DNA from 3 places in the Lachnoclostridium sp. genome. Region 2 is predicted to be linked to each of the others. Evidence: predicted binding sites of a transcription regulator. Region 2 holds the regulator's gene; each other region holds the start of a gene.
What was found. The regulator Rex, encoded in region 2, represses fermentation and respiration genes when NADH is low (regulators of the CRP and FNR family bind a similar motif). The targets are predictions, from matches to a motif close to ATTGTTAANTANTTAACAAT.
Positions count from the first base shown of each region.

Region 1: a site for Rex is predicted at 4,952-4,971, ahead of RTP52_RS03055 (NADH-quinone oxidoreductase subunit NuoE family protein). Genes of this name have one in related genera too.
Region 3: a site for Rex is predicted at 7,989-8,008, ahead of RTP52_RS00170 (NADH-quinone oxidoreductase subunit NuoE family protein). Genes of this name have one in related genera too.

Region 1 covers NZ_DAMADT010000003.1:19,907-30,282, reverse strand. The annotation lists gene RTP52_RS03090 (DUF3794 and LysM peptidoglycan-binding domain-containing protein) at 1-141, shown strand, start outside; gene RTP52_RS03085 (hypothetical protein) at 322-894, opposite strand; gene RTP52_RS03080 (PHP domain-containing protein) at 1,044-1,775, opposite strand; gene RTP52_RS03075 (hypothetical protein) at 1,756-2,103, opposite strand; gene RTP52_RS03070 ([Fe-Fe] hydrogenase large subunit C-terminal domain-containing protein) at 2,268-3,545, opposite strand; gene RTP52_RS03065 (ATP-binding protein) at 3,692-4,159, opposite strand; gene RTP52_RS03060 (DRTGG domain-containing protein) at 4,111-4,461, opposite strand; gene RTP52_RS03055 (NADH-quinone oxidoreductase subunit NuoE family protein) at 4,983-5,477, shown strand; gene RTP52_RS03050 (ATP-binding protein) at 5,550-6,107, shown strand; gene RTP52_RS03045 ((2Fe-2S) ferredoxin domain-containing protein) at 6,169-6,540, shown strand; gene RTP52_RS03040 (NADH-quinone oxidoreductase subunit NuoF) at 6,556-8,343, shown strand; gene RTP52_RS03035 (NADH-dependent [FeFe] hydrogenase, group A6) at 8,358-10,103, shown strand; gene RTP52_RS03030 (signal peptidase II) at 10,359-10,376, opposite strand, start outside.
Region 2 covers NZ_DAMADT010000005.1:48,561-58,936, forward strand. The annotation lists gene RTP52_RS05340 (NAD(P)H-hydrate dehydratase) at 1-1,384, opposite strand, end outside; gene acpS (holo-ACP synthase) at 1,589-1,948, opposite strand; gene RTP52_RS05350 (hypothetical protein) at 1,973-2,746, opposite strand; gene RTP52_RS05355 (redox-sensing transcriptional repressor Rex) at 2,743-3,390, opposite strand; gene RTP52_RS05360 (ABC-F family ATP-binding cassette domain-containing protein) at 4,043-6,040, shown strand; gene RTP52_RS05365 (DUF3221 domain-containing protein) at 6,319-7,371, opposite strand; gene RTP52_RS05370 (helix-turn-helix domain-containing protein) at 7,881-8,420, shown strand; gene RTP52_RS05375 (ABC transporter ATP-binding protein) at 8,435-9,508, shown strand; gene RTP52_RS05380 (ABC transporter permease) at 9,615-10,376, shown strand, end outside.
Region 3 covers NZ_DAMADT010000001.1:34,613-44,988, reverse strand. The annotation lists gene asnS (asparagine--tRNA ligase) at 1-1,320, opposite strand, end outside; gene RTP52_RS00195 (DegV family protein) at 1,987-2,853, shown strand; gene RTP52_RS00190 ((2Fe-2S) ferredoxin domain-containing protein) at 2,958-3,200, shown strand; gene RTP52_RS00185 ([Fe-Fe] hydrogenase large subunit C-terminal domain-containing protein) at 3,200-4,930, shown strand; gene RTP52_RS00180 (SpoIIE family protein phosphatase) at 4,978-6,150, shown strand; gene RTP52_RS00175 (4Fe-4S dicluster domain-containing protein) at 6,197-7,651, shown strand; gene RTP52_RS00170 (NADH-quinone oxidoreductase subunit NuoE family protein) at 8,088-8,573, shown strand; gene RTP52_RS00165 (NADH-quinone oxidoreductase subunit NuoF) at 8,567-10,376, shown strand, end outside.

The sequences.
Region 1 (10,376 bases), on a different contig from region 2:
GGTGATAGCCTTTGGAAGATAGCAAAGAATTACCATACCACAGTTGACGCTATCAAAGATATTAATGATTTGGATTCAGAATCTATCAGTGCTGGGGATCATCTCTTAATTGTTAAGGAATTAGATCCTAGCTTTGGATAATTTTATAACAAGAAAAAGTACGCATCGCGATCTCTTCCTTGTCACGAACTATTAAAAAAGAGGAGCTGTTGCACTAGCGGTTAATAAACCGCAGTGCACAGCTCATTTTTTGGCTTTAATAAGGCTTGTTACACTAATTACTTAGTGCGTCAGACCTTTTTCTAATTAAGTAATGAACGATTACTCTAAACCGTCCTTCCACTTATTAAGCTTTTCAATCGTTGTATCTAAAGTTTTCTGGCATATCTCAGGAAGTTCGCCTCCCCAAGCTTTCGTAGCTTCTTTAAAGCCCTTCGTAACAGCATTAATCATGGTTTCTGCTTTGGAGGAATCATTTCCAGCCAATGCTTTTGCAAAAGATACTAAACGTTCGGAGGTTTGTTCAATACCCCAATATCCATCTTCTGCTATTTCAGAAGCGGCCTTTGCAGCTGTTTCTGGGTCAACCGTTACTTTTCCTTCTCGAAGTAGAGCCCAAATATCTGTAGCATTCGTTACTTGCTCGCCTTGTTTTAATAACATTTTTTCTACTAATGAGCGAAGACTTGCTGTTCTTTGTTCCGCATCCGCTTTTAATCTTTCGATAGTTTCCCTATCCTGCTGCTTATTTGTTTTAATACCTTCGGACTTTTCATAAGTTGCAGCCACTGTTTCTTGATTCGACTCGTTCGTCGTGGAATTTTTCTTCTCTAATTCCGCTGATTCTGTTGACGCATAGGTGTTTCTTACACCCGTAACTCCGTTTACATTCATACAATACCCTCCTTGGTATACGTAGGGCTATAAACCCTAATAAAAAAGACATCAGTTACCGACCTAAACTTAGGTCTTATTTCTTATATCGGAAGGAATCGTAAAAATGTTTAACTCGATCTATGCTTACAAGAAAACTCCCAGGCCTCTTAGGTGGGAGATGATTCTAAACCTTCTAATGCTATTAGTACAGCAGTTGCATTCTTCATTGAAGCGGATAACACATGAACTGGTTCACTAATCTGCCCTAAGTTATGAGCATCAGAATCCAAAATTGCTCTACACTTTTGAAGATATGGATTATTAGGAATGAAAAGATCTCTGTTCTCCAGTTTTGTAAGCTCTACACAAGAAAACCTACTATCTGGAGGTAGAAACCCTAGGTTTGAAATCACACTATTTGAAGATTTATCAATATGAGCAGGAATCATAACCCCATGGTAAGCAGTTACTACATCATAGACATCAGAAAATCCGATGGTAGTCGCATTAATCAAAAGATACTCTTCACGTTCTAACACCAACTCATCTTCATCTACAACTAACTGATTTCCAAAGATACTTTCCTTATTCTTTACCTTTATTAAACGCTCATAGACATAAGAATCAAACATCATGGCATCTTCTAATTCCGCAAATAAGCAAATGACATGTACTTCCTCAGAAGTCGTTAACTCCATTCCTGGCAAGACTAAAATATTATTTTTCTTCCCAATCTCTATCGCAGCCTTACAGTTTCTACAGGTGTTATGATCGGTAATCGCTATCACATCCAGCCCCTTTAATGCCGCCATCATAACAATATTAGCCGGAGTCATATCGTCATCGGCACAAGGAGATAAGCAGGTGTGAATATGAAAATCATAGGTTAGAGGAATCACGTATGATTTGATATACTTGGTACGCTGCCTCAAAAATAGGTAGTTCGGTAGCTAAGATTGTAATACCTTCACTTTTCGCTTTTGATAGTGCAGCATCATCAAGCGTAATTCCCTCCGACAAAATTACACAAGCTACTTCTGTTAAAGTTGCAACCGCTATCGTATTTATATTACCCATTACTGTTACCCAAGCAGATCCAACTGGAATTTTACTCATTGCAATACTTAATAAATCACAACAAAATGGAGTCTCTACTTTCATATTTAGGTTGTCACCCTCGTTAATTACTGTAAAATTGCTACTCCTGATAAATTCTTGTTTTGTCATCCTTTCCTCCCGCCCTAGTAAACTCTATGATACTGTATTTTTAGCTTTACCTAATTTCCACTATATGGATTATCAATCAGGTTCCTCGCTTATTGAAGCAGGATACTTCCCTGATGAGGCTAATTTATTCTTCTTGTTTGTAGAATTATTATAAAAGTTCCTCTTTAACTATCCTTTGGAAATTTACCAGATAGCTTGTTTACATACTCTCTAAAGATATGGATGCAATAGTTTTCCTCCGCAACCCCTCTCACAATATCCTCTGCAAGAGCCTTACAAGTCGGAGCTCCGCAAGATCCACAGTCAAGCCCCGGAAACTTCTTACAAAGTTCTTCTACTTTTGCTACTTTACCAATACTTTCAATTAAACTGACACCAAGATTGAAAACAGGTTCATATTCAACCTCCTGTGTCCAAAAAAGATCAATACTTTCAAGTGGAATATGCGTTCTAGCAACGGGCATATATTTACGAAGTCTTTTCAGTTTTACTTTCGCAACATATGGATTCTCAACGGTTAATACCCCACCAACACATCCTCCACTGCACGCATTTAATTCAATAAACTCCAGGTTCGTAAACTTCTGATCTTCCATATCCTCAAGTACTCGAATGATATTTTCAATCCCATCTGCTGCAAGATAGCTATCTGTTAGAAGCCCACTTGCCTCACCGCCACTAGAACCCCAACTGATTCCTATTTTACCCGAGATTGCTAGGTCTTCTAACTCATCTCTCTCTGCTACAATTTTCATACAACTTATTAACCGTGGATAGACATCCTTAATTGCAAGTACCCCATCCACCTCACTTTTTTCATATCCCAAGGGATTTTTAGCCGCTGTAACCTTAGCCGGGCATGGTGAGATGAAAAAGATGCCTATTTTCTCACTTGGAAGCCCAGTCTTCTCCATTGCTACTTTTCTAGCTAGCTCGGCAGCAATATCAACTGGAGCCTTTAGAGGAAGTAGATGCTCTAAAAGATTCGGAAAACGAACACGAATCAATCTAGTTACCACAGGGCATGCAGTACTAATAACGGGCCACTTCTCCTTATGTTCTTCTATGTACATTCTAGTTGCTGCAGATATAATTTCAGCAGCACCGCTTACTTCGAAAACATCAGAGAATCCCATTAGCTTTAATGCATTTAAAACAATATTAATATCATCTAAATTATTCATCTGTGCATACAAAGAAGGTGCTGGTAAGGCAACGGTATATTCGAATTTCTTAATCATATCCATACTATCATAAGTCGCATTCTTGGCATGATGAGGACATATTCTAATACACTCACCACAGTCAATACAAAATTCTTTTGTGATTACCGCCTTTTGATTACGAACTCTTATTGCCTCGGTAGGGCAACGCTTAATGCAATTGATACAGCCCGTACAAAGGCTTTCATCCAATCGCACCGCAGTATAAAACTTCCCCATCGTCATCCCCCTCTCCTAGCATATCTCTTAGCATATATTTCATTCCAAGAAACAAAAAACATCTAGTAAGCCCTGATTACTCGTTATGTATCATATCATGATACAATCAACGCTAATCCATACATCATTTCCTTATACTAACATAACTACATATAAACCTTTATCGTTACAGTAGTCCCCTCTCCCAGTATAGTATCTATGTTCATTTCATCTGAGTATTTTTTCATATTCGGAAGACCCATACCAGCCCCAAATCCCAGTGCCCTAACATTATCGGGTGCGGTGGAATATCCTGCTTGCATGGCAAGTTCTACATCTACAATTCCTGGTCCTTCATCTTTTAATCTGATTATGATTTCAGTTGAAGAGATAAACACAGTGATTTCTCCTCCATGGGCATGAATCACCATGTTTATCTCGCCCTCATACATTGAGATGGCAACCTTTCTTATAACCTCCGGATTTGCACCCATCTGCTTTAGTTTCTTTTTAACATCACTAGAGGCTTCCCCAGCTCTAGTAAAATCATCACCAGATATCGTATAAGTTAGTGTGATTGTTTGGTTCAATTTGAGGTACCTCCGCGCAGACCATTTTGGTATAATAAACCACATGCTGTAAACATACGATGTCCGGTACATAATAACGGTATTTCTCTTTCATTTGCAAGCTCAATCATAGCTTCATCTGGTCTTTTTCCTCGAACAAAAACAATACATACTACATCCATCATTTCCGCAGTGCGAACTACCTGTAAATTGCACAACCCAGTTAGCAATACACATTGTTCTTTGACAAATGCAAGTACATCACTCATCATATCGGATCCACAACCAGTATGTGCCTCACGATTCAAAAATTCTTCTCCGCTAATTACCTGCGCTCCAAGTATTTCTTTCACATCTCTTACAGTCATGTGCGAATGCCTCCTCATCAATCTATACGGTATACGTAACATTTTAGTAGATAACTCTACCTGAGAAAATCATCTACTTTTCTGCCATTGCTATAAAACTTAACAAAATCGTTCTTCTTTATCCTTGTTAATCTCCACGGCTTTCCTTTCCCCATGAAAACTGTCAATATTGTATAATTTTTATACATTTTGGTTTATATATCAGTATAACATTACCAAATGTTCTTTTCAACTCCAGCCGTATAAATTTTTTAATCCATATGTTATTTTATTAACTACTTATTGTGCATTATTGTATATTAAGCACAAATAATTCAATATTTATTACATGTAATATGTTTAGTGTATTTTATTGCATACACAATTATGTATAGTGTATTTGGCAAAACTTAAATTAAACATTGATATTTGTTAAATTTATATCATTGTGGATTTTTCACTAATATCATGCTATAATACTATTGTTTTTCGACAACATGTCATCGAAAAGATTGTTAAAAAACTATCAAGGAGGTTTTATCATGAGCTCACAGAAATCAACCGTTCCTTTTGCTGGAACAAAAGAGCAAGAGGCCGAACTTATAAGTGTTATAGAAGAGCTTAAAAGTGACAAAGGTGCCTTAATGCCAATACTTCAGAAGGCACAGGAAATCTATGGATACCTTCCAATTGAAGTTCAAACCATAATTTCTAACACATTAGATATTCCATTGGAAAAAATTTATGGAGTAGTAACTTTTTATTCTCAATTCTCACTTTTTCCAAAAGGGAAATTCAAAATTTCCGTATGTCTTGGAACTGCCTGTTATGTTAAAGGCTCTGGTGACATCTATAATAAACTCATGGAGAAGCTTAGTATTGCTAGCGGCGAATGTACCCCGGACGGTAAATTCTCTTTAGAAGCCTGCCGTTGTATTGGTGCCTGTGGTTTAGCTCCTGTTCTTACCGTTAACGATGATGTATACGGAAGACTTTCCGTAGACGACTTGGATGGTATTCTTGCTAAGTACGCATAAGCTAATTCCTATTAGTACCTTTTAACTTTAAAATTGCATTGTTTATAGAATATGAAATAGAGGAAATCAATTATGATGCCGGAAATCTCTCTGAACGTATTAGATGTTGCTCAAAACTCCATACGTGCAGACGCAACACTCATTATTATAACTGTAACTGCAGATAGAAAAAAGGATACTATGACTATCGTCATTAAAGATAATGGCTGTGGCATGACAAAAGAGCAGATAACCCATGTCTTAGATCCATTTTTCACAACACGAACTACCCGTAAGGTCGGGCTTGGAATACCGTTTTTTCAATATGCGGCGACTTCCACTGGTGGTAACTTTTCCATAGATTCTTTTGTTGGGGAAGGTACCATGGTTACAGCTAGTTTTATTCTCTCTCATATTGATCGGATGCCGCTTGGAGACATGACAAGCACGATGCATACGCTGATAACATTGAATAACCGGATAGATTTCTTATATACATATACCGTAGATGACAAAAGTTTCACCCTAGATACCAGAGAAATTCGAATGATACTTGATGGAATACCGCTTAATTCTCCTGATGTTTCTAATTATATACGAGAGTTTTTAAGCGAAAATAAGCAAGAAGTCGATCAAGGAGTCATTCTCTAAGATAATCCGTTTGAAATTAGTAATTAGATGCGCAAACAATATGCGCAGAAATGGAGGAATTATGAAATCTCTTGAAGAATTAAAAGCAATACGGGAGAAGATGCAGAATCAAATTAGCCTTCGTAATGAAGGCGAAGCAAATATCCGTGTCGTTGTAGGTATGGCTACCTGCGGTATCGCAAGCGGCGCAAGACCTGTTCTTAACGCTCTTTCTACCGCAGTTCAAGAAAAAGGCCTTACAAACGTTATCGTTACACAAACAGGATGTATCGGTTTGTGTCAGTTTGAACCAATTGTAGAAGTTACGGAAGCCGATAAAGAAAAAGTAACTTATGTAAAGATGACAGCAGAAAAAGCGCTTGAAGTGGTAGAAAAGCACTTGGTACGTGGTCAGATTGTCAAGGAATACACGATTCAAAATTATATTAAATAGCGAGGAGGACCTAATATGTATCGTTCACACATCTTAGTTTGTGGTGGAACCGGTTGTACTTCCTCCGGAAGTCAGCAGATTCTAAATGCGTTACAGACTGAAATCGAAAAAGCCGGACTAAAAGAAGAGGTTGCTGTAGTTCAGACAGGATGCCACGGACTTTGTGCTTTGGGACCTATTATGTTAATTTATCCAGAAGGCACATTTTACTCCATGGTAAATGTTGAAGATATCCCTGAAATCGTAACAGAGCACTTATTAAAAGGTAGAATTGTGAAACGCCTTCTATATAATGAGACAGTTACGGAAGATGGTATTAAATCATTAAATGAAACAGATTTTTATAAAAAACAGCATAGAATTGCTCTTCGTAATTGTGGTGTAATTAACCCAGAGAATATTGATGAATACATAGGAACAAGGGGGTACGAAGCACTTGGTAAGGTTCTTACCGAAATGACCTCAGACGAAGTAATACAAGTCCTCTTAGACAGCGGGTTACGCGGCCGTGGAGGCGGTGGATTCCCAACCGGATTAAAGTGGAAGCTTGCAAAAGGAAATGATGCTGATCAAAAATATGTCTGCTGTAATGCCGATGAAGGGGATCCAGGTGCATTCATGGATCGTTCTGTCTTAGAAGGTGACCCTCACGTAGTATTAGAGGCTATGGCTATTGCAGGATATGCAATCGGAGCAAATCAAGGATATATTTACGTTCGAGCTGAATACCCAATCGCTGTTGCTCGTCTTGAAATTGCGATAAATCAAGCGAGAGAATATGGCCTTCTTGGGAATAATATATTTGGTACAGATTTCTCCTTTGATGTTGGTCTTCGTCTAGGTGCTGGCGCTTTCGTTTGTGGTGAAGAGACTGCTCTTATGACCTCTATTGAAGGTAACCGTGGTGAACCTCGTCCACGTCCTCCATTCCCAGCGCAAAAAGGATTATTCCAAAAGCCAACCATATTAAATAACGTAGAAACTTATGCTAATATCCCTCAGATTATTTTAAATGGATCAGAATGGTTCTCGTCCATGGGTACAGAAAAGAGCAAGGGTACAAAAGTATTCGCTCTTGGTGGCAAGATCAAGAACACTGGTCTTGTAGAAATTCCAATGGGTACTACACTTCGTGAAGTTGTAGAACAAATCGGTGGTGGTATTCCAAATGGTAAGAAATTTAAAGCTGCTCAGACAGGTGGACCATCCGGCGGATGTATTCCAGTAGAGCATTTTGATATTCCAATTGATTACGATAACTTGATTTCCATTGGTTCTATGATGGGCTCTGGTGGTCTTATTGTAATGGATGAAGACAACTGTATGGTTGATATCGCTAAGTTCTTCCTTGAATTTACCGTAGATGAGTCTTGTGGTAAATGTACTCCATGTCGAATCGGTACAAAGCGTATGTTAGAGATTCTTGACAAGATTACCAAGGGTAATGGAACCTTAGAGGATCTAGATAAGTTAGAGGATCTTTGCTATTACATCAAAGATAACTCTCTCTGTGGTCTTGGTCAGACAGCACCAAACCCTGTTTTATCCACACTTCGCTATTTCAGAGACGAGTATATCGCTCATGTAGTAGACAAAAAGTGTCCGTCTGGTGTATGTAAATCCTTACTTTCCTATACCATCGATGCAGACAAGTGTAAAGGCTGTACTTTATGTGCACGTACCTGTCCAAACAATGCAATTGAAGGTAAAGTTCGCGAGCCTCACGTAATCATACAAGATAAGTGTATCAAGTGTGGAGCTTGTATGGAGAAATGTAAATTCGGCGCAATCAGTAAGAAATAATTATGGAGGTTACTATGGCGAATATTAATATAAAAATCAACGGCATGGATGTCTCTGCTCCGGCAGGTTCGACCATCTTAGAAGCTGCCAGATTAGCGCACATTGAAATTCCAACCCTTTGCTACCTAAAGGAAATCAACGAGATTGGTGCTTGTCGTATCTGTGTAGTAGAAGTAAAAGGTGCAAGAAGCTTAGTAGCTTCCTGTGTATATCCAATAAACGAGGGTATGGAGATATTTACAAATACTCCAAAAGTATTAAAGTCAAGAAAAAGAACCTTACAATTAATTCTTTCTAACCATGATAGAAGATGTCTCTCCTGTGTAAGAAGTGGAGACTGTGAACTACAGAAATTGTGTAAGGAACTTGGAGTTGAGGACGAAGCCTTATATGATGGCGAGAAGGGCTTATATGAACTCGATGAAACCGCAGCTCATATGGTTCGTGATAATAATAAATGTATTCTTTGTAGACGCTGTACTGCTGTCTGCTCGTTAACACAAGGTGTAGGTGTTATTGGAGCAAATGAACGAGGATTTAAAACGAATATCGGTTCTGCATTTGATATGGGACTAGGAGAAACAAGCTGTGTCTCCTGTGGCCAGTGTATCGCTGTCTGTCCTACAGGTGCGCTTTATGAAAAAGATAGCACCGATGAAGTACTAGAAGCAATTGCAGATCCAGAGAAGTTTGTATTCGTTCAAACAGCACCTGCTGTTCGTGCAGGGCTTGGCGAAGCATTTGGCTTACCAATCGGAACGAATGTGGAAGGCAAGATGGTTGCTGCCCTTCGTCGTATTGGCTTTGATAAAGTATTTGATACAAACTTCAGTGCTGACTTAACCATCATGGAAGAAGCAACAGAGTTCCTTGATCGTGTACAAAATGGTGGAGTATTACCACTGATTACTTCCTGTTCTCCAGGATGGATTAAATACTGCGAGCACTATTTCCCTGATATGACAGAAAACTTAAGCTCCTGTAAATCTCCACAGCAGATGTTTGGTGCTATTGCAAAGACATATTATGCGGAAAAGCTTGGCATTGATCCATCTAAGATGGTCAGTGTAAGTATTATGCCATGTACCGCAAAGAAATTCGAACTTGGCCGTGACGATCAATCCGCAGCTGGTGTTCCAGATGTTGACTATTCTTTAACCGTACGTGAATTTGCAAGACTTATTGATAAGGTAGGCCTTAAATTCTTAGAATTGCCAGATGAGCAGTATGATAATCCACTTGGTATCTCTACTGGTGCTGCTGTTATCTTTGGTGCTACTGGTGGTGTTATGGAAGCCGCTCTTCGTACTGCAGTATGGAAATTAACCGGTGAAAATACTGAATCTCCAATTGAGTTTAATGAGGTTCGTGGAGTACAAGGCATCAAAGAAGCAACTTTCCATGTTGCTGGTATGGATGTCAATGTTGCCGTAGCTTCTGGTCTTTCCAATGCAAAAGAGTTGCTTGATAAAGTTAAATCAGGAGAAGCAAACTATCACTTTATCGAAATCATGGGATGTCCTGGTGGCTGTGTCAATGGTGGTGGTCAGCCTCAGGTTCCAGCAAGCGTTCGTAACTTTACAGACATACGCGCTCTTCGTGCTAAGGTTCTCTACGACTCAGATGCAGCAAATCCTTTTCGTATGTCTCATGAAAATGAAGCAGTGAAGAAAGTTTATGAGGAGTTCCTTGGTGCTCCTGGAAGCCATAAGGCACATGATATCTTGCATACAACTTATGTTAAGAGATCTATTAACTAAATATAGACAATAAAAATAAATAAAAAATGTCTCTGCACATGTATTAACTGCTGAGACATTTTTTATTTTAACTATAAAAGTTGTTAGTCCAAATTCATCTAAGAAGATAGTTTTCATATACCTCTTCGATTACTATATTCCATATAAATCAAGGCAACTCCAATAATTGATTAATCTACAACATCATTTTTTAGATCTTTACATAGTTCGAATATTCGATCCATATCAAGATTGAAAAAGAAATAATATTTACCATTAATTGATATCGTTCTT
Region 2 (10,376 bases):
CAATGATTCCCGTGAGTACATCACCGCTACCTCCAGTCGCCATTCCATGGGTTCCGGATACATTGATATAACGCAAGTCTTTTGAAGCAACGATAGTCCTGCTATCTTTTAACACATAAATCATTAAGTTATTATAAGTACAATAGCCGGCTATGTCAATTAAATTACAAGGAATTTTATTAAGTGGATATAAAGTGAGCCTTGAAAGCTCCTTTAAATGAGGTGTCAAGATAGTTCCTTTTGGTAGTATATCCATTATATGGTGTATTCGTTGATGGAAACGTTCTACTTCATCTGTCATCTCTGATACTTCGGGTATCATTTCATCTGCTAACTTAGCCAGTAAATTAATTCCATCTGCATCTACAATAAGTGGCACTCTTGCTTCCTTACACACTTTAAGCAATAATTTCTTAGCCATATCCTCTGTCGATAGCCCTGGACCAATAACAATTACAGTTGCAAACTCCAATGCTTTCTTAATCTGTTCCTCACTATTCTCCTCATCATAGGCTGCAAACAATGCTTCAGGAAGCATCCCCTGAAGCACAGGAATTGCTTTCTTTGCTGTAAGAATTTTTACTAAACCTGCACCCATATGATATGCTGCTGCCGCACTAAAATAAGCTGCACCAGTCATGTTTTCTGTTCCAGCAATCACAAGTACCCTACCATAGCTTCCTTTGTTAGAATATGCCATTCTTTCTGGTAGTTTATCTAAATCAGCAGCTTCATAGTAAGTATAGGTAAGACTGTCCAGTTTTTCCTTTGCAAATCCGATATCTGCGATATGAACCTTCCCAGCATAAGTAGCCCCAGGGTAAAGCAAAAGTCCAAGTTTTTGTTCCCCAAAAGTAACCGTTTCGTTTGCTTTTACTGCACAACAAAAGACTTGCCCATCACTTGCATTAACACCAGACGGTATATCAACCGAAACCACGTAACAGTCGCTTTGATTAATACTTTTGATTACCTTCGCATATTCACCACCCACTGGTTTGCTAAGGCCAATACCAAAGATACCGTCAATTACTATATTATATTCTGCTATCTCCCATTCGGTACGGATGGATAACCCTAAATTTTTCGCAATCTTCCACTGTTCTCTACATTCTTTCGAAAACTTCTCAAATTCACCGATGACTCCTATGGTTACGTTATAACCCCATAAATGTAAAATACGAGCAGCTGCAATCCCATCACCGCCATTGTTGCCGGTTCCACAAACCGCGATAATCTTATCGGTCTGTTTTGCATGTTCTTTCACTTGTTCCGCCACATAAAGTGCAGCACGCTCCATGAGAACCATTGCTGGAATTCCAATCTGCTCGATTGTCATCTTATCTAAGTTTTTCATCTGCACTGCATCTAGTGCATACCGCATAAGAACCTCCATTCTTTAGCAATCCTGCAAATCTGGGACACAAACACACTTGTAATCATGCCTGCTCAGTAAGCTATGTTAAATATAATTATTTAGTAGTAGGCTGGAAGTTTGCGCCGAGGATTACGCAGGCACAAACTTCTGTGTGAGATTTAGAAGTTCTTCGGCACCGTATTGAGGTGCCCTAGAACTTCTTCTCACACTTCACACTTCTCCTATTACATAAGCACTAACTAATTCCTTCGTATTTGTAATAGAGACATGAATCCTAACGACATTATGTTCCTTCGCCAAAAGTTCAGCATTTCCATATAGATTTACATAAGGTTTCCCAAGATTATCGCGAAGTACTTCAATTTCATTCGGTGCAATTGCACGAAAGCCTGTTCCAAACATTTTTACTACCGCTTCTTTGACAGCAAAATTAGAAGCTGCCTTTCGAATATCCGAAAGAAGCAGCTTCTGTTCCTGCTCCGTAAAAATCTTCGTAAAGAATGCCTTCCGTTCGCAGGCTTTCACTACACGGTTAATTTCTATCATATCCGTGCCAATACCAAAAATCATGATAAGAAACTCCACTCTGATTAATTATAGTAAATCTTGTTCTTCATCAATTTTGCGCATCATCTCAGTCCCTAGCATTTCATAGAGATATGTATAAGTCCCACGATAATCTTTCTCTATTTCAAGTTTTTGCTTCTTCAAATTTCGTAGCTTTACTTCCATCTCCATGATTTCATCTGTTAAGGCTTTTTTTCTTAAATTTTCATCATAAATATTATTATAACAACGCTGTAAGCTCTCTAGCATCAATTCTTCATTTTTTGCAGCTATTTCACTTGGTAATTTTTCGAGTTTGTCCTCTGCAATCAATAACTTCTGATTAATATCTTCGATAAGTTTTTGATTTTTGGACAATTTTCTTCCTTTTAGTTTACCAAGCGGTGTATGATCCACTTCCATGTTCTCCACAATTTCCTGCATCAGTTGAGACTTATATCGTTTCAAACCTTTGATATCTTCTAAGACTCTGCTCTGATCTTTCATCAATTCGACAAGTTCATCCCGTAACCTTAGTTGCACCCCAGACATCTTTTCCTCTGGGAATAAATTGATAAAGCGTTCATCTAGTGTTACAATTGGAATCTTTCGATTTCGAAAGGTTTGGCGAAGACTCATTTCTGAGAATACTTTACTACGATTTTCTTTCACATATCTTGGTTCCGTCCTTGAAGGTTCTATAGAACTTGATACTTTCAAATTTTCAAACTCAAGATCAAAATCATCGTCTAAATCGTCCAAATCACCTAATGACTTGGTCTTTGGTTCCGATTTGTCGCCAAAACGTTTTCCTAATCTCAAATACTCTCCCCCGATTCTTCTGCCGCTTTTAAATTATAGGACAGTCTCATAAGGCTTTCTGCCAAGTGAACATTTTCAACCATAACATCTTTTGGTAAATTTAAATCTGTTGGTGCGAAATTCCATATTGCACGTACACCAAGTTGAACTAAATCTGCCGCAACCTGTGGTGCTTTTGCTTTCGGTATCGTAAGTGCTGCTATATTGACTGTATTATTTTTCATAAATTCTTCTAGCTCATCAACTAATCGGATTTCAATTCCGCGAATGGATAGTCCTATCAATCTAGGATTCACATCAAAAATTCCACAGATATAAAATCCTCTTCTCTCAAAATCTGTATAATTTGCAAGCGCTTGACCCAAATTACCAGCTCCAATAATAATAACATTATATTTCTTATCCAGACCAAGTATTTTGCCAATTTCGGTATAAAGATATTCTACATTATAACCATATCCTTGTTGACCAAAACCGCCAAAGTTATTTAGATCCTGACGGATCTGTGATGCCGTTACATTCATCTTCTCGCTTAACTCTTTCGAAGAGATACGCACAACATCATTCTCTAATAATTCTCCAAGATAACGATAGTATCTTGGAAGACGCTTGATTACCGCTGATGAAATTGTTTTATCGTACATGCTAACCCTCCATCTTTCTCCTTCCAGGTTTTCCTATTCTTACACCCCGTATTCATAAGATTGTAACCCTGGTATTACAACAGATTATACACAGATAGGATGTGTTTCAATTATAAATATTATAGTAAATTGTGAATAACCTGTCAATGATTTGACGAAGTATACTACGTATGTTAGAATAATCTACAGTTAATATGCGCCTGCAATACACTTCTATTCATGGGATTTGTAGGTGTTAAGAAAGTGTGAAGAAATATCGTCTTCTTATCATGCAAATTGAAGTATATAAAATCTTCATTTTGCTTAATTATTAACAAGGAAAAGTTTGTAAATCGTGTTTTTTCTTGTGTATGACAAGGAAACTCATATAATGTACTTTTTCTTATATATTATCAGAACAAAAAACTTGTTCTGATAATCGAATTGACGGTGCTAAGTGCGCACCTTTTCTCAGAACAAAAAACATGTTTTGATAATCGAATTGACGGTGCTAAGTACGCACCTTTTATCAGAACAAAAAACATGTTCTATTAATCGGATTGACGGTGCAAAGTACGCACCTTTTATCAGAAGTTTACAAAGCAAACTTCTGATAAATATATTATTTGTGAAGCTCTTATGCAGCTTCCTTTCAGAAGTGTGAGGATACATCATGATACTAGCATGTAAAAATATTAGTAAAAGCTTTGGAACGACTCCAATATTAGATAAAATCGCTTTCCATGTAAATGAGCGCGAAAAAGTAGCTATTGTAGGAATTAATGGTGCAGGAAAATCTACCTTAATTAAAATCATCATGGGAGAACTAACTGCTGATGAAGGAGAGATTATCTTTGCAAAAGGTGCAACTGTCGGATATCTTGCCCAACATCAGGACCTGTCCACAGATAGTACTATATATGAAGAAGTTTTAGCAATAAAATCTGATATTATTAAAATGGAAGAAACAATTCGCCGTCTTGAAGTAGATATGAAATCAGCTACCGGTGCAGAATTAGAACGGATGCTTTCTTCCTATTCAAGACTAACACATGATTTTGAATTGAAGAATGGATATGCCTACCAAAGTGAAGTAATTGGTGTACTAAAAGGCCTTGGCTTTACGGAGGAAGATTTTAACAAAAAAGTATCAACACTTTCTGGTGGACAAAAAACCCGTGTGGCCCTTGGTAAACTTCTCCTAAGCACACCAGATATCATCTTCTTGGATGAGCCTACCAATCACCTTGATATGGAATCTATTGCTTGGTTAGAAACCTTCTTAGTAAATTACTCCGGAGCCGTTGTTGTAATCGCCCATGACCGTTACTTCCTTAATAAAGTAGTTACTAAGGTTGTAGAGTTAGATAACACAAAGGCAACCATGTTCGAAGGAAATTATTCTGACTATGCAATGAAAAAAGAGCAACTTCGTGAAACCATGATTCGTCATTACTTAAATCAACAGCGTGAAATTAAACATCAAGAAGAGGTCATAGCAAAGCTTCGTTCCTTCAATCGTGAAAAATCCATAAAGCGCGCGGAAAGCCGCGAGAAGATGTTGGATAAAATAGATCGCCTGGATAAACCAGTTACCGTTAATGATAAAATGCATATAGCCCTTGAACCAAATATAATAAGTGGCAATGACGTACTAACTGTAACTGATCTGCAAAAATCCTATGGTTCTCTAACACTGTTTGACCAACTGAATTTTGAAATAAAACGTGGTGAAAAAGTAGCAATTATCGGTAATAACGGTACCGGTAAAACAACCATATTAAAAATAGTTAATCAGATTATAAATGCCGATGCAGGAGACGTTAAACTTGGTGCAAAGGTTTTTGTTGGCTACTATGATCAGGAACATCATGTTCTTAATATGGAAAAAACAATCTTTGACGAGATTCAAGATACGTATCCAAATATGGATAACACAAAAGTACGTAATATCCTTGCTGCATTTTTATTTACCGGCGATGATGTATTTAAATTAATTAAAGATATCAGTGGTGGAGAGCGTGGCCGCGTATCTCTAGCAAAGCTTATGCTATCCGATGCGAACTTCCTTATCATGGACGAGCCTACCAACCACCTTGATATTACCTCAAAGGAAATATTAGAAAATGCGATTAACAATTATACCGGTACGGTACTTTATGTATCCCACGACCGTTATTTTATTAATCGTACTGCAACCAGAATTCTTGACCTAACCAATCAGACTTTCTTAAATTATCTTGGTAATTATGATTATTATCTTGAGAAGAAACCAGAGATGGAATGGAGAGCCTTTGGTAATAAATATGGATCTAATTCTGACGCTAACAATAATGTTTTAGATGGACTTCGTATTGATAAGCATTTAGATCAGGCAAATAAAGATTTACAAGCTTCATCTTATCCACAAGAACCAGTTTCTGAGAATAAGCTTGACTGGCAACAGCAAAAAGAAGAACAAGCCAAACTTAGAAAGCGTCAGAATGACTTAAAGAAAGTCGAAGATGAAATCACACGTATGGAAGCAAGGAATGAAGAACTAGAAGAATTGCTTGCAGACTCTTCTATCTATACGAACTCCTCAAAGCTAATCGAGGTTCATAAAGAAAAGAAGGAAGTAGAAGAAAAACTAGAAGCTCTAATGGAACAATGGGAAGAACTTAGTGAGTAACTAATCATTTAAATTTATAAGACATAATAATGATCTAAAAATACTATAAAATAAAGAAAAGATCAGCAGAGTCAAAAAGGTTGATATATAACCTTTTATAGACTTTTGCTGATCTTATTTTTTGGTCAAAGCGGATATTTCCACTTGCCTACAGGCAAGTTTTCCGCTTACGCTACCAGTACTACCTCATTCTTAATCTCTTATTCTGAACACTAAATCTCCCGGAATCTTTGAGTGTTACCAGAGGCTATTTTTATCAAATCATCTTAATCATTTTTTTAACTAACCCACATATTTTCACTTGATATTATCCACTTTTCTCCATCAAACTTTGCATTACCTTTATAACCAATAGCACCTAGTCCACTTCTCCATTTTCTGATATCATACCTTAGTGTTTCTATATCTTCCTTATATTCTGAATTACTAATGGTTATTATAATTCCTGTAGGAAAATAAAGTTCTTCTTTATTAATAAGTCCTTCTTCCGCTAATTGATCAAAAGTACTTTCCTTTACTTCCAGACCATACATTCCATACAATTTCATTAATAAGATTTCCTTATCTGTCTCAGAAAGATTCGTTATTTCAGTTAAATCGAGAGCAATTATGTTTATACCACTATTTAAACCACTATCAAGGTTGTAAATATCATCAATTATAGTAGCATATCCATCTATTAATAGATTAGATTCCAAAATATTAATATAATCAGCTGTTATCTGCGCAGGATATGACTCTAATATAATCCCGTTATAAGTGATATTAATAACATCTCCAATTTGAATCTCATTTAAATCTACTTCCTTTTTATCTTCATCATATATTATTGCACTGCCAGTTCCTATACTGATTTTATCAGAAGACCTAAATTCATTGGAATTAACATCCGGTTTTACTAAAAGACCATTGCTGTTATCAATAACCAGTGCCTTAAATACAGATTTACATAAAGAGGCTATATAATCTAAATCCATAGTAGTATCATCATCAGTCTTATAGAAATAATTCCTATATTTAATAATTGATTCATCTTGAATCATGATGGTATCTATTACTTTCCCATCTGCCATAAAATCAAGAGCATAACGCCATCCTGTATTTTGCTCAGGTGATTTTCCTTTTGTAAATACTATCTTCTTTAGATAATTATATAACTCTTTTGATTCATTCTCATCCAAAGATACCATATTACCAGTTGTACCATCCCTAACTTCTATATTTGTAAATTCCAATTTTGTATTTTCTATAGAGAAAGGTTTCTTAGTACATCCAACTAATATTCCGGAAAAAAGTAATATGGATAAAAATAAATACATTTTTCTCTTCATGAAATTGCTCCTTCCACATCTCCTTATTATTAGACGATTAGAATATCAAAATTATTAGACGATTAGAATATCCAAAAGTTCCATATTTTAATTGTAGCCACTAAAGCGGCACACAGTTTATATTTATGCCAGATTTTATTGATTCCTTCTTCTCCAATGATGTCTTTTCGAAGTGGCACTGCCTCAAAACGTTATTTATGAATTACAAGAATACTCCTTATGTAAGTTAAATCTTATTTCATTTCCAACTTTTTATAAGTTTAGTAAAATGACATAAAAAGTTTAGTAATAGAAAGAATTTATATTGACATACTATTTTATCTGTGTATAATAATAGAAGTCGAGTTTAGAAATGCTAAACTTATGGTTTAATAAAATCTCAACTTCCTATTAATGGAATTCTAAAGAACATAATCGGATTAGCGGTACAAAAATCGTACCTTTTATCCTTTGATAACGAATGATGATACATGTAAACATGAACCACAAAGAAAGGTTTGGTGAACAGCATGAAGATAGGTGCTAAAATTAAAGAACTACGAGTTCAAAAAAGCTTAACCCAGGAAGAGCTTGCAGATCGAGCGGAGCTTTCAAAAGGATTTATCTCTCAATTAGAACGTGACATCACTTCGCCTTCCATCGCCACCTTAGTCGATCTTTTGCAATGCTTAGGTACGAACTTAGAGGCATTCTTTACGGACACAACATCGGAGCAGGTAGTATTCAAACGTGGGGATTATTTTGAAAAGGTAGATAATGAGCTGAATAATAAGATAGAATGGATTATTCCAAATGCTCAGAAAAATATGATGGAGCCAATTTTATTGACATTAGAACCAGGTGGTTCCACCTATCCAGATAACCCACACGAGGGAGAAGAATTTGGATATGTGCTTAGCGGTTCGATTACAATTCATATCGGTAACAAAACACATCGAGCAAAGAAAGGGGAATCCTTTTACTTTACTCCAAATAAAAATCACTATATAGCGGCTACCGGTAAGACCGGCGCTACGCTACTTTGGGTATCCACCCCGCCGAGCTTCTAGGAGGAATGAACATGATAGATAATAAGTTAATCGATCTTATAAATATAACAAAACGCTATGGAAATAACGTCGTAATCGACGATTTAAATCTCTACATTCGTGAAAATGAGTTTTTAACACTCCTGGGTCCTTCCGGATGTGGTAAAACTACTACCCTCCGTATTATTGGTGGTTTTGAACAGCCTGATCAGGGCCGTGTTATTTTTAATGGGAAAGATATTACGAAGCTTCCTCCAAATGAACGTCAACTAAATACTGTATTTCAAAAATACGCGTTATTTACTCATATGACGATTCAAGAAAACATTGCGTTCGGTCTTAAAATCAAGAAAAAAAGCAAGCAATATATTAATGATAAGATTTCTTATGCCTTAAAATTAGTAAACTTAGATGGTTTTGAAAATCGTATGCCGGATTCCTTAAGCGGTGGTCAGCAACAGCGTATCGCAATTGCTCGTGCTATTGTAAATGAGCCTAAGGTTCTTCTACTAGATGAGCCTCTTGGTGCTCTTGACTTAAAACTTCGCCAAGACATGCAATATGAATTAATTCGTTTAAAAAATGAACTTGGTATTACTTTCGTGTATGTTACTCATGACCAGGAAGAAGCATTAACCATGTCTGATACAATTATGGTCATGAATCAAGGCTATATTCAGCAGATTGGTACACCAGAGAAGATTTACAACGAGCCAAAGAATGCCTTTGTTGCAGACTTTATCGGTGAAAGCAATATCATCAATGCAACCATGGTACAAGACCGTTTAGTTAATATTCTTGGAGCCAATTTCCCATGTGTGGATGTAGGCTTTGGTAAAATTCAACCAGTCGATGTGGTAATTCGTCCGGAAGATATCGATTTAGTAGCTCCAGAAGATGGAATTATCAGAGGACGTGTCACTTCCTTAATCTTTAAGGGTGTTCATTATGAGATGACGGTTATGGCAAATGGATTTGAGTGGCTTGTACATTCTACTGACCTTTCACCGGTTGGTGCTGAAGTAGGTATTAAGGTAGATCCATATGACATTCAGATTATGAACAAGCCAGAATCCGAAGATGAGGAGGCTGTAGGTGTCAATGAATAATCAAGAGGAAAGCAAAGTAACCGCACAAGAGGCTACTGTTACATTGGTGAAAAAGTCTCACCACTTCAGTGGGAAATCCTTCCTGACTTTTCCTTATATTTTATGGATGGGTGCCTTTATTATTATTCCACTGATTATGGTCGTTTACTACGGCTTTACTACAAAGGATAGCAATAGCTTTACCCTAGAGAATATAAAATTAATCGCAGACCCGGTTAATCAAAAAGCTTTATTCCTAAGCTTAAAACTATCTCTAATTAGTACTTTGGTATGCTTATTACTCGCATATCCACTTGCCTTAATTTTAAAAAGTATGAAGTTAAAAAATAACAGCTTTGTCGTATTAGTTATGATTCTCCCTATGTGGATGAACTTTTTACTTCGTACCATAGCTTGGCAGAACATCTTGGAAAATAATGGTATTATTAATACCTTACTAAAAGCATTAAATCTGCCAACGATTAATATCATAAACACTCCAACCGCCATTGTGCTTGGTATGGTTTATAATTTCCTACCGTTTATGATATTGCCAATTTATAATACCCTTGCAAAGGTTGATGACAATGTTATCAATGCTGCTCGTGACCTTGGTGCAAATGGATGGGTTACCTTCCGTAAAATCATCTTCCCATTAAGTATTCCTGGAGTAATTAGTGGTATTACGATGGTATTCGTTCCTTCTCTAACCACATTTGTTATCTCTAATATTCTTGGCGGAAGTAAGATTGTCTTAATTGGTAATGTCATTGAACAGCAGTTCCAGAAAGTTGGAAACTGGCATGCAGGTTCTGGACTATCCATCGTGCTGATGGTATTTATCTTAATCAGCATGGCAATCCTCGCAAAATATGACAAAGAATCGGAG
Region 3 (10,376 bases), on a different contig from region 2:
CATTACACAACGCTCAAAACCAAGTCCAAATCCTGCGTGTCTTGCAGAGCCATACTTTCTTAAGTCAAGATAGAAATCATAATCATCTTCGTTTAAGTTGCTTTCCTTCATCTTTGCAACTAACTTATCATAATCATCCTCTCTCTGACTTCCTCCGATAATTTCACCGATGCCAGGAACTAAAAGATCCATCGCTGCAACTGTTTTATTATCTTCATTTAATTTCATATAAAATGCTTTGATTTCCTTTGGATAGTCAGTAACAAAAACAGGCTTTTTAAATATCTGTTCTGTTAAAAAGCGCTCATGCTCTGTCTGTAAGTCACATCCCCAAGAAACCTTGTATTCAAACTTATCGTTATTCTTCTCTAAGATTTCAATTGCCTCAGTATATGTTACACGTCCAAAATCTGAACTAGCAACGTGTTGTAATCTCTCAAGTAAACCTTTATCTACAAATGAGTTAAAGAAGTCCATCTCTTCTGGTGCATGCTCTAGTACATATTTAATTACATATTTAAGCATAGACTCTGCTAAAATCATATCATCCTTTAAATCTGCAAATGCGATTTCAGGCTCGATCATCCAGAATTCTGCAGCATGTCTTGTAGTATTCGAATTTTCTGCACGGAAGGTTGGTCCGAAGGTATAGATGTTTTTAAATGCCATCGCATAAGTCTCACCATTTAACTGTCCACTAACCGTTAAGTTGGTTGGCTTATTAAAGAAATCCTGATCAAAGTCCACATTACCCTCTTTTGTCTTTGGAATGTTGTTTAAATCAAGAGTAGTTACCTGGAACATCTCTCCAGCGCCCTCGCAGTCACTTCCAGTGATTAATGGTGTATGAACATAAACGAAATCTCTCTCTTGGAAGAACTTATGAATTGCATAAGCAACTAAAGAACGAACACGAAATACCGCTTGGAAGGTATTTGTTCTTGGACGAAGATGTGTCATTGTTCTTAAGAATTCTAAGGAGTGTCTTTTCTTTTGAAGTGGGTAATCGGAAGTAGAAGCTCCCTCTAAAAGTACCTCCTCTGCTTGAATTTCAAATGGTTGTTTTGCATCTGGAGTAGCAACAAGCGTACCAGTTACAACAACTGCAGAACCTACATTGAATTTAGAGATTTCTGTGAAATTGCTTAGCTCGTCTGTATAAACAATCTGTAATGTTTCAAAAAAGGTGCCATCGCTCATTACGATAAAGCCAAAGGTCTTTGTGTCTCTAACACTACGCACCCAGCCACCGACTGTTATTTTCTTTCCTAGATATTGTTCCTTGTTACGAAACAGTTCTCTTACTTGTACAAGTTCCATCCCTATTTCTCCTTTCCTATATCCCATTCTTTTTTCTTTCTTTTCACTCCACTAATATCCCCTTATTCTGCTTAACAACTTCTCTGTTTATACAAATGTAAGGTTAGACTCTTGTGCTACCTGCAATTTCCGTTTTCTTTATTCTTAACAAGTGAGGTATCAAAATAAACCTCCCTTGTTCTATTTTTTGGCAATAACCAATATCTTGTTTTTAAGAAAGCGTGTCTTATTTGCCTGTAAGACTTAAGCATAAGACTTTTCCTTTGATTCAGTGGTTGAAATGTTCTTTTCAAAGATAGCTCTATTATAGTATGATAACCCTCACGATTTCAATAGCTGGGTAGCAAAATACTTCTTTATTTTGTATATTTTTCAATGGATTTAAACAACTTTTCTTTAAAAAAGGTAAAACAGGATTATTTCTCCACTGATTTATTAGGGAAAATACAATGATTTTCATTGTCTCTATTATCATTTATCTATCATTTATAAGATAACCGATTTCGCAATGTTTTAAAATATTTATTAAATTTTAAAATCTTTATAAATAATAAAATTCTCTTCTTTCAAATTTCGACATTTTCCGATATAATTGAGCAAGACTTATACATTGAAAAGCACTCTTCACGAACTTTTCCTTGTCATGAATAAATGAATGAGGTATGGATGAATCCATCGCATAGAAAGGAAATCATGATTAGAATAATTTCAGACACATCTACTCTATACTCCGTAAGTGAGGCAGAAGAAAAAGGAATCTATGTTTCTCCTTTAGCAGTAACTATTAATGACACTACCTATGAAGAGTTTAATGACATACAAACGGAGGAATTTGTTGACTTGATTCATCAAGGTTACATTCCTCTATCCTCACAGCCTGCAATAGGCAGAGTTGTAGACCTATATAATCGATTTCCAGAAGATGAGATTCTAAATATTACGATGGCGGATGGATTATCAGGAACTTATCAATCTGCTGTACTAGCGAAAGACATGGTCGAAAACAGCGAACGAATTACTGTGCTAAATTCAAAAACACTGTGTGGACCACATAGAACGCTTGTTGAGCATGCAAAACGTCTGGCAGATCATAATCACACAGTATCAGAAATCGTATCTAAATTAGAAAAGATGATTGCAAGTTCTCGTTCCTTCCTAATACCACAAGATTTTGATTATCTTAGAAGGGGTGGTAGATTAAGTCACTTTGCAGCTTTCGTTGGCAAAACAATTCATCTTGTTCCTGTTATGACTTTAACAAAGGATTGCAAGCAACTATGTAACTTTACAATAAAACGTAATTTTAAAAAAGCCATTCATGAAATAATTCAAAGTCTGGAAGAAGATAAGGTAGGAGAACATCATAAACTTTATGTTTCCCATTCTCTTGCGGAATCGCTTGCTAATACAGCTAGTGAATTATTAAAGGCGGCTTTCCCTCATTCTGATGTAATCATCTATAAATTAAGCCCAGCTTTTACTACGCAGGGTGGACCAGGATGCATTGCAATTCAATCACTTAGCATGGAATAAAAACCATGCTAAGCTTTTTAAGAAATCTTGTATCCCTTAGTGAGAAGTGCTATAATAACCTTATCTTTGTTAAATTTTTAGCAATTGCTATAAGGAGGTACGGTATGGTAGTTACAATATGTGTAGGGAGCTCCTGTCATTTAAAAGGCTCCAGAGAAATAATAACGAGACTGGAAACCTTAATTTCGGAGTACAAACTGAAAAGTAAAGTCGAACTAAATGGTGCGTTTTGTATGGGGCAATGCGTAAAAGGCGTTTGTGTGAAGCTAGATGGTGAACCATTTTCACTGACTCCAATGGATACGGATAGTTTCTTTCACGGAGAGATTTTAAGGAGACTTACATAATGAATGTGATTGGATTTAAAGAAGCAAAGTGCAAAAACTGTTATAAGTGTGTGCGTAACTGTGATGTGAAAGCCATCACTGTTAAGGATGCACAGGCTTATATTATGAATGATAAATGCATCCTGTGTGGACACTGTCTTGAAGTTTGTCCACAGAATGCAAAAACCTTAATCAGTGATTTAGAACGCGTAAAAGGATATCTAAAAGAAGGATGCCAAACGGTCGTTTCCCTTGCACCTGCCTATCTGGGAGTATTAAAATATAACACTCCTGGACAGGTAATCAGCGCTTTATTAAAGTTAGGTTTCACCGCAGTCAGAGAAACTGCGGAAGGTGCTGCTTATGTCACGAGGGAATATGATAAATTAATTGCAGCAGGGGAGATGGATAATATCATCACTACCTGCTGTCCTAGTCTGAATGACCTCGTAGAAATTTACTATCCATCCCTAACGAAATATTTAGCACCGGTTGTATCTCCTATGATAGCTCACGGTAAAATTATACGAGAACAATACGGCCCTAATGTGAAGGTTGTTTTCCTTGGTCCTTGCATCTCGAAAAAAAGAGAAGCAGAAAGTGACCCAAGAACAATTGGTATTGTCGATGCTGTCATTAACTTTAAAGAGCTAGAAGAATGGTTATCCGAGGAAGGAATTGATATCTTTACACAGCCAGATACCCCTCCAGATAATCCAAATCCACTTGTAAACCGCCTATATCCGATTAGTAGCGGTGTTCTCTCCTCTGTCGTAGCTTCCAAAAATACGTCGGACCATTATCGGAAATTTTATGTTCATGGTATCAATAACTGCATTGACTTACTGGAAAGTATGAACCGTGGTGAAATAACTGGTTGTTTTATCGAGGCAAATATCTGTAATGGTGGCTGTATCAAAGGTCCTGCGATAGACCGTACCCGAATCTCACGATTTAAAGTGAAACTTGATATGGAAGAATCCATTCCTAAGGCGCCAATTAATGAGGAAGATTTTTTTATGAAATCTCCAATTCATTTTGACAAGTTCTTTCTTGATCGATCCCCAAAGGATCCGGTGCCAAGGGAAAAAGAGGTTATGCAGATACTATCGAAAATTGGAAAAACAAAACCTGAGGATATGTTAAACTGTGGTGCTTGTGGTTATGCTACCTGCCGTGATAAAGCAATTGCTGTTTACCAAGGGAAGGCAGAGCTTAATATGTGTATTCCATATATGCACGAACGAGCGCAATCCATGGCTAACTTCGTTCTTGATACGACTCCAAATATAATTATTATCGTGGATGCAGAGATGAAAATCATGGAATTTTCTGCCGCTGCTGAAAAATATTTTAATACTCCTCGCTCTGTAGCAAAGGAAATGTATCTCTATGAATTCATCGATCACGGAAATTTTCAGACAGTACTAGAGACACAAAAAAATATCATTGGTAAGAGAGTCCTCTACGAAGACAGAAATCTAGCAACGTTACAGACCATTGTATATTCCAAAGAACAAAACTGTGTACTTGGAATCTTTAATGATATATCACACCAAGAAGAACTCGATCGACAGGCTTATAAAGTGAAGGTGGAAACCATTGAAATGGCACAACGAGTTATTGATAAACAGATGAAGGTTGCACAGGAAATTGCAGGATTACTTGGTGAAACTACAGCAGAAACTAAAGTTACCCTAACCAAACTACGGGATACGATACTTAACGATGGGAAACCTTGTGATATTTAGAATATTGTACTGTTAAAATGCGCCAAGTCGCAGGAATTGGAGTTAAGATGAGTGTAACAATCGATGTCTCTTATAAGAGCCTCAATAAGAACAATGAAGAACTCTGCGGAGACAAAGTTGAGATTTTAAAAACCAAAGATTCAAATATAATCATACTGGCGGATGGAATGGGTAGCGGAGTAAAAGCAAATATCCTCGCTACTCTAACTTCAAAAATTCTTGGAACCATGTTTTTAAATGGTGCCGGGATTGAAGATTGTGTGCAAACAATTGTTAAGACCTTACCAGTATGTCAGGTTAGACAGGTGGCTTATTCTACATTTAGCATTCTTCAAATTTTCAAGTCTGGAGATGCTTATTTAGTAGAATTTGATAACCCTGCATGCGTATTTATTCGTGATGGTGCACTATTGACAGTGCCTTACAAAGAACGTATTATAGAGGGTAAGTGCATTCGTGAATACCGTTTTGAGGTTGCCTTAAATGATTGTTTTATTCTAATGAGCGATGGAGTAATTCATGCTGGCGTTGGAAAAGCCTTAAATTTTGGCTGGACCTGGAATAATATGGCAATGTACTCTGTACAGGCAACAAACTCAACTCTCTCTGCATCACGTTTGGCTTCTATCCTTAGTAAGGCCTGCGATGATTTGTATATGCAATCACCAGGCGATGATACTACAGTTGCGGTTGCCAGAGTCATAGACTCAAAACCAGTGCATTTATTCACCGGCCCCCCATTAAATCCGGTGGATGATAACACAGCGGTTTATGCATTTTTAGAAGGTACTGCTACACGAATCGTTAGTGGCGGTACTTCAGCAAATATCGTTGCTCGTGTACTAGATCGTCCGATACACACTTCCTTAAACTATACCGATCCAAATATGCCTCCGATAGGATATATTGACGGGATTGATTTAGTTACAGAAGGGGTATTAACACTGACACGTGCCCTAAAGCTTATGCGAGAATATGTAGAAAAAGAAGTAAATGAAGACTTCTTCTTAGAGTTAGATAAGGATAATGGCGGTTCTAAAATTGCCAAAATAATAATCGAAGAATGCACGGAGCTTCATCTTTTTGTTGGTCGTACCATGAACGAAGCTCATCAAAACCCTAGTCTTCCTTTTGACTTAAGTATTCGTATGAATCTAGTTACCCAGATTATTGATATCGTTCATAAGATGGGAAAGGAAGCTATTGTTAAGTACTATTAAATTGTTTTGACCGCGAAAATCGGTCTGGAAAGGTAAGGAACTACATATGTTACAAACAGATAATGACATCGGAACCATAAAACACGAGGTACTCTTTGAGGTTGCTAAGCTGGCATTTCAAAAAGAATTAGCAGAGAAGGAAGATATTCTTCCTTTTGAGATGATACCAGGACCACAAGCTAATTTTAGATGCTGTGTCTATAAAGAACGTGAAATCATCCGCCAAAGAATTCGTCTAGCGCAAGGAAAGTCCCCATCCTTAAGTCATGATAACAGCAACATCGTACAGGTCATCTCCTCTGCATGTGAAGAATGTCCTATTACACGATTTCTTGTAACAGACAATTGCCAGAAGTGTATGGGAAAACGCTGTCAAAAGGCTTGTAACTTTCAAGCGATCTCAATGTCTCACGACCGTGCTCACATCGATCCAGCAAAATGTAAAGAATGCGGAAAATGTGCGTCTGCCTGTCCATACAATGCAATCGCTGATTTAAAACGTCCATGTAAGAAAAGCTGCCCGGTTGATGCAATCTCTATGGATGAGAACAATATTGTAGTCATTGATGAAGAAAAATGTATCAATTGCGGACAATGCATTAATAACTGTCCATTTGGTGCCATCTCTGACCGCTCCTTTATGGTAGATGTTATTAACTTATTAAATACAGATAAGCCTGTTTATGCTATGGTCGCACCTGCTATTGAAGGTCAGTTTGGTGCCACTGCTTCTACCGGTGTAATGACAGAAGCATTAAAACAGTTAGGTTTTACCGGTATATACGAAGTTGCTCTTGGAGCAGATTTAGTTGCAGCTTCTGAAGCAGAAGAATGGGCAGAGGCCTATAAAGAAGGAATGAAAAAGACAACCTCATGCTGTCCTGCCTTTGTTAAGATGATTAAAAAACATTATCCTAGTTTAGTTGAACATATCTCCAGTACTATTTCACCTATGCAGGCAACTGCCAAATACATCAAGGCTATTCATGAAGATGCCATCACTGTCTTTGTTGGTCCATGTATTGCAAAGAAAGGCGAAGTACTCGATCATATCGCAGAAGGCGGAACTGATTATGCTCTAACCTTTGATGAATTATACGCTATGCTACGCGCGAAAGATATTAGCCTTGAGGCAATTAGTGATAACATACAGCATGGTAGTATTTTTGCTAAGAACTTTGCTGTAGCTGGTGGAGTAACTGCTTCTGTAGTGGAGGCCTTAAAGGAAAAAGGAATTGATGCTCCAATTACAGTAGCTGGTTGCAACGGAGCAGCGGAATGTAAAAAAGCGCTCACACTTTTAAAAGTCGGAAAATTCCCCGGGGATTTTATGGAAGGAATGTGCTGTGAAGGTGGTTGCATCAACGGACCTGGAAGTATCTTAACAGGAAGATTTGCAGCTCAAAATCGTGCGAAACTTCTAAGTACCGCAGATGATCGTAAGATTTATGATACGGTAGATTCTTGTCAGGATTTAAATATCCAGATGCATCGCCACTAGTTTGCTAGCTTCCATAATGCTTTACTAATTGGTCAATAAAAGTAGATTAAGTAATCATAATATAATAAAAGAGGCAAATATTATGCGTTAGAGAAGCGATGTGCTCTCATAACCATACCATTTGCCTCTTTGTTTTTCAATAAGCTCGTTATATTTTTATCATTATATGGATCACATAAGAATTCATATAAATTTATATATTACATATTATTTATAAGTATTTTTGTAAATTTTAAACATTTAATGTGCAATTGTACGAATTATAGTGCTAATTTTGAACTTTCAATTCCATAATTCTTCTTGTATTTGTTTAAAATCCATGATAATATATGTTCTAGTTGATAAATTTTTATCAATCTTTTATTCACCTATTGGAAATTAACCGACAGTAAGCTGTCGCTTTTCAAAAAGTATGGATTACGAAAGGAGCTACCTTATGTTAGGGCAAGACGAAAAAGGGCTCATTGATAACATCCTCACAGCCCATGACTATAATAAGTCACATGTAATAGCGATTATGCAAGAAGTACAGAAAGTATATCGTTATTTACCGGAGGAAGTACTTTGTTACATAGCAGAAAAACTAAAGTTAAGTGAAGCAAAAATCTATGGAGTTGCAACCTTTTATGAAAACTTCTCCTTAGAGCCAAAAGGGAAATACGTAATAAAAGTTTGTGATGGAACTGCCTGCCATGTTAGAAAATCCATCCCTATTTTGGAGGAATTCCGTAAAGTTCTTGGCGTTACCGATAAGAAGCCAACCACAGATGACATGATATTTACCGTGGAAACAGTATCCTGCCTTGGCGCATGCGGCTTAGCACCAGTATGTACGGTAAATGATGTCGTTCATGCTGCAATGACGCCAGAAAAAGCAAAAGCACTCATTGAACAGTTAAGAGAGGAGGCTCTCCAATGTTAATTAGAAACCGAGAAGAATTGGACGCGTTAAAAGTCCGCTACCAAAAGTCTCTTAAGAGCCAATACAAACAGATTCTTATCTGTGGTGGAACTGGCTGTGTTGCTGGTGGTTCCTTAAATATCTATGCCAGACTAAAAGAGCTTATCGAAGAGGGAGGGCTTAATGTTTCCGTATCCCTAAAAGATGAGCCTCATGAAGCTGTAGGATTAAAAAAGAGTGGATGCCATGGTTTTTGTGAGATGGGGCCTTTGCTTCGTATCGAACCTGCAGGAATTCTTTATATCAAGGTGAAAGTAGAAGATTGTGAAGAGATCGTAGAGCAAAGTATTCTAAACGATGAATTGGTAGAAAGACTTCTGTATAAGGATAGCGATGGTAATTCCTATAAAAAACAAGAAGATATACCTTTTTATAAGCAGCAAACGCGTGTTGCCCTAGAACACTGCGGACATATCAATGCAGAATCAATTAACGAATACATAGCCATGGGAGGGTATCAAGCAGTCGCAAAAGCTCTCTTTGATATGTCCTCGGAATCTATTGTAGATGAAATCTCCGATTCCTATCTACGAGGTCGCGGAGGCGGTGGATTCCCAACCGGAAGGAAATGGGCCCAGGTGCTTCGTCAAACCGAAGAAACCAAATACGTGGTTTGTAATGGTGATGAAGGTGACCCAGGTGCTTTCATGGACCGTAGTATGATGGAGGGTGATCCTCATCGAATGATAGAAGGTATGATCATCGCAGGTATTGCAACAAAAGCACATTATGGTTATATCTATGTTCGTGCAGAGTATCCACTTGCGGTACATCGTTTGGAAACAGCAATCGAACAAGCAACTAGCTTAGGATTACTTGGTAATAATATCTTAGGTTCTGGATTTTCCTTTGAATTAAAAATAAGCCAAGGAGCAGGTGCCTTTGTTTGTGGAGAAGGATCTGCTTTAACCGCATCCATCGAAGGTAACCGCGGTATGCCTAGAGTAAAGCCACCTAGAACGGTAGAAAAGGGATTATTTGAGAAGCCTACCGTATTAAATAACGTAGAAACCTTCTGTAATGTACCATCGATCATCTTAAAAGGTGCAGACTGGTATAAGACCTATGGTTTGGAGAAAAATCATGGAACAAAAGCATTTGCCTTAACAGGTAATGTAATGAATACCGGCTTAATTGAAGTACCAATGGGTACTACCCTTCGTAAAGTTATCTATGATATTGGCGGCGGTGTAAAGGGTGGTGAGTTTAAAGCGGTACAAATTGGTGGTCCATCTGGAGGTTGTCTTGTATTAAATGCTGATAACGACCATCTTGATATGCCACTTGACTTTGATTCCTTGAAAAAAGTAGGTGCAATGATAGGTTCCGGTGGTCTTGTTGTTATGAACGATAAGAGCTGTATGGTAGAAGTCGCTAGATTCTTCATGAACTTTACCCAGAACGAGTCCTGTGGAAAATGTGTACCATGCCGTGAAGGTACCAAACGAATGTTAGAACTTTTAACCGATATTGTTGAGGGAAGAGGTACACTCGAACATATTGATCTACTAGAAGAATTAGCCGAAACCATCTCTGCTACTGCACTTTGCGGCCTTGGTAAAACAGCTGCATCTCCTGTTGTTTCAACAATTAAGTACTTTAGAGACGAATACATTGCCCATGTCGTTGATAAAAAATGTCCTGCCGGTCAGTGTAAAGCATTAGTAACCTTAAAGATTGTCCCTGACCTTTGTAAAGGATGTACGAAGTGTGCTAGACTGTGCCCAGTCTCCGCAATATCCGGTGAGGTTAAGAAGCTACATC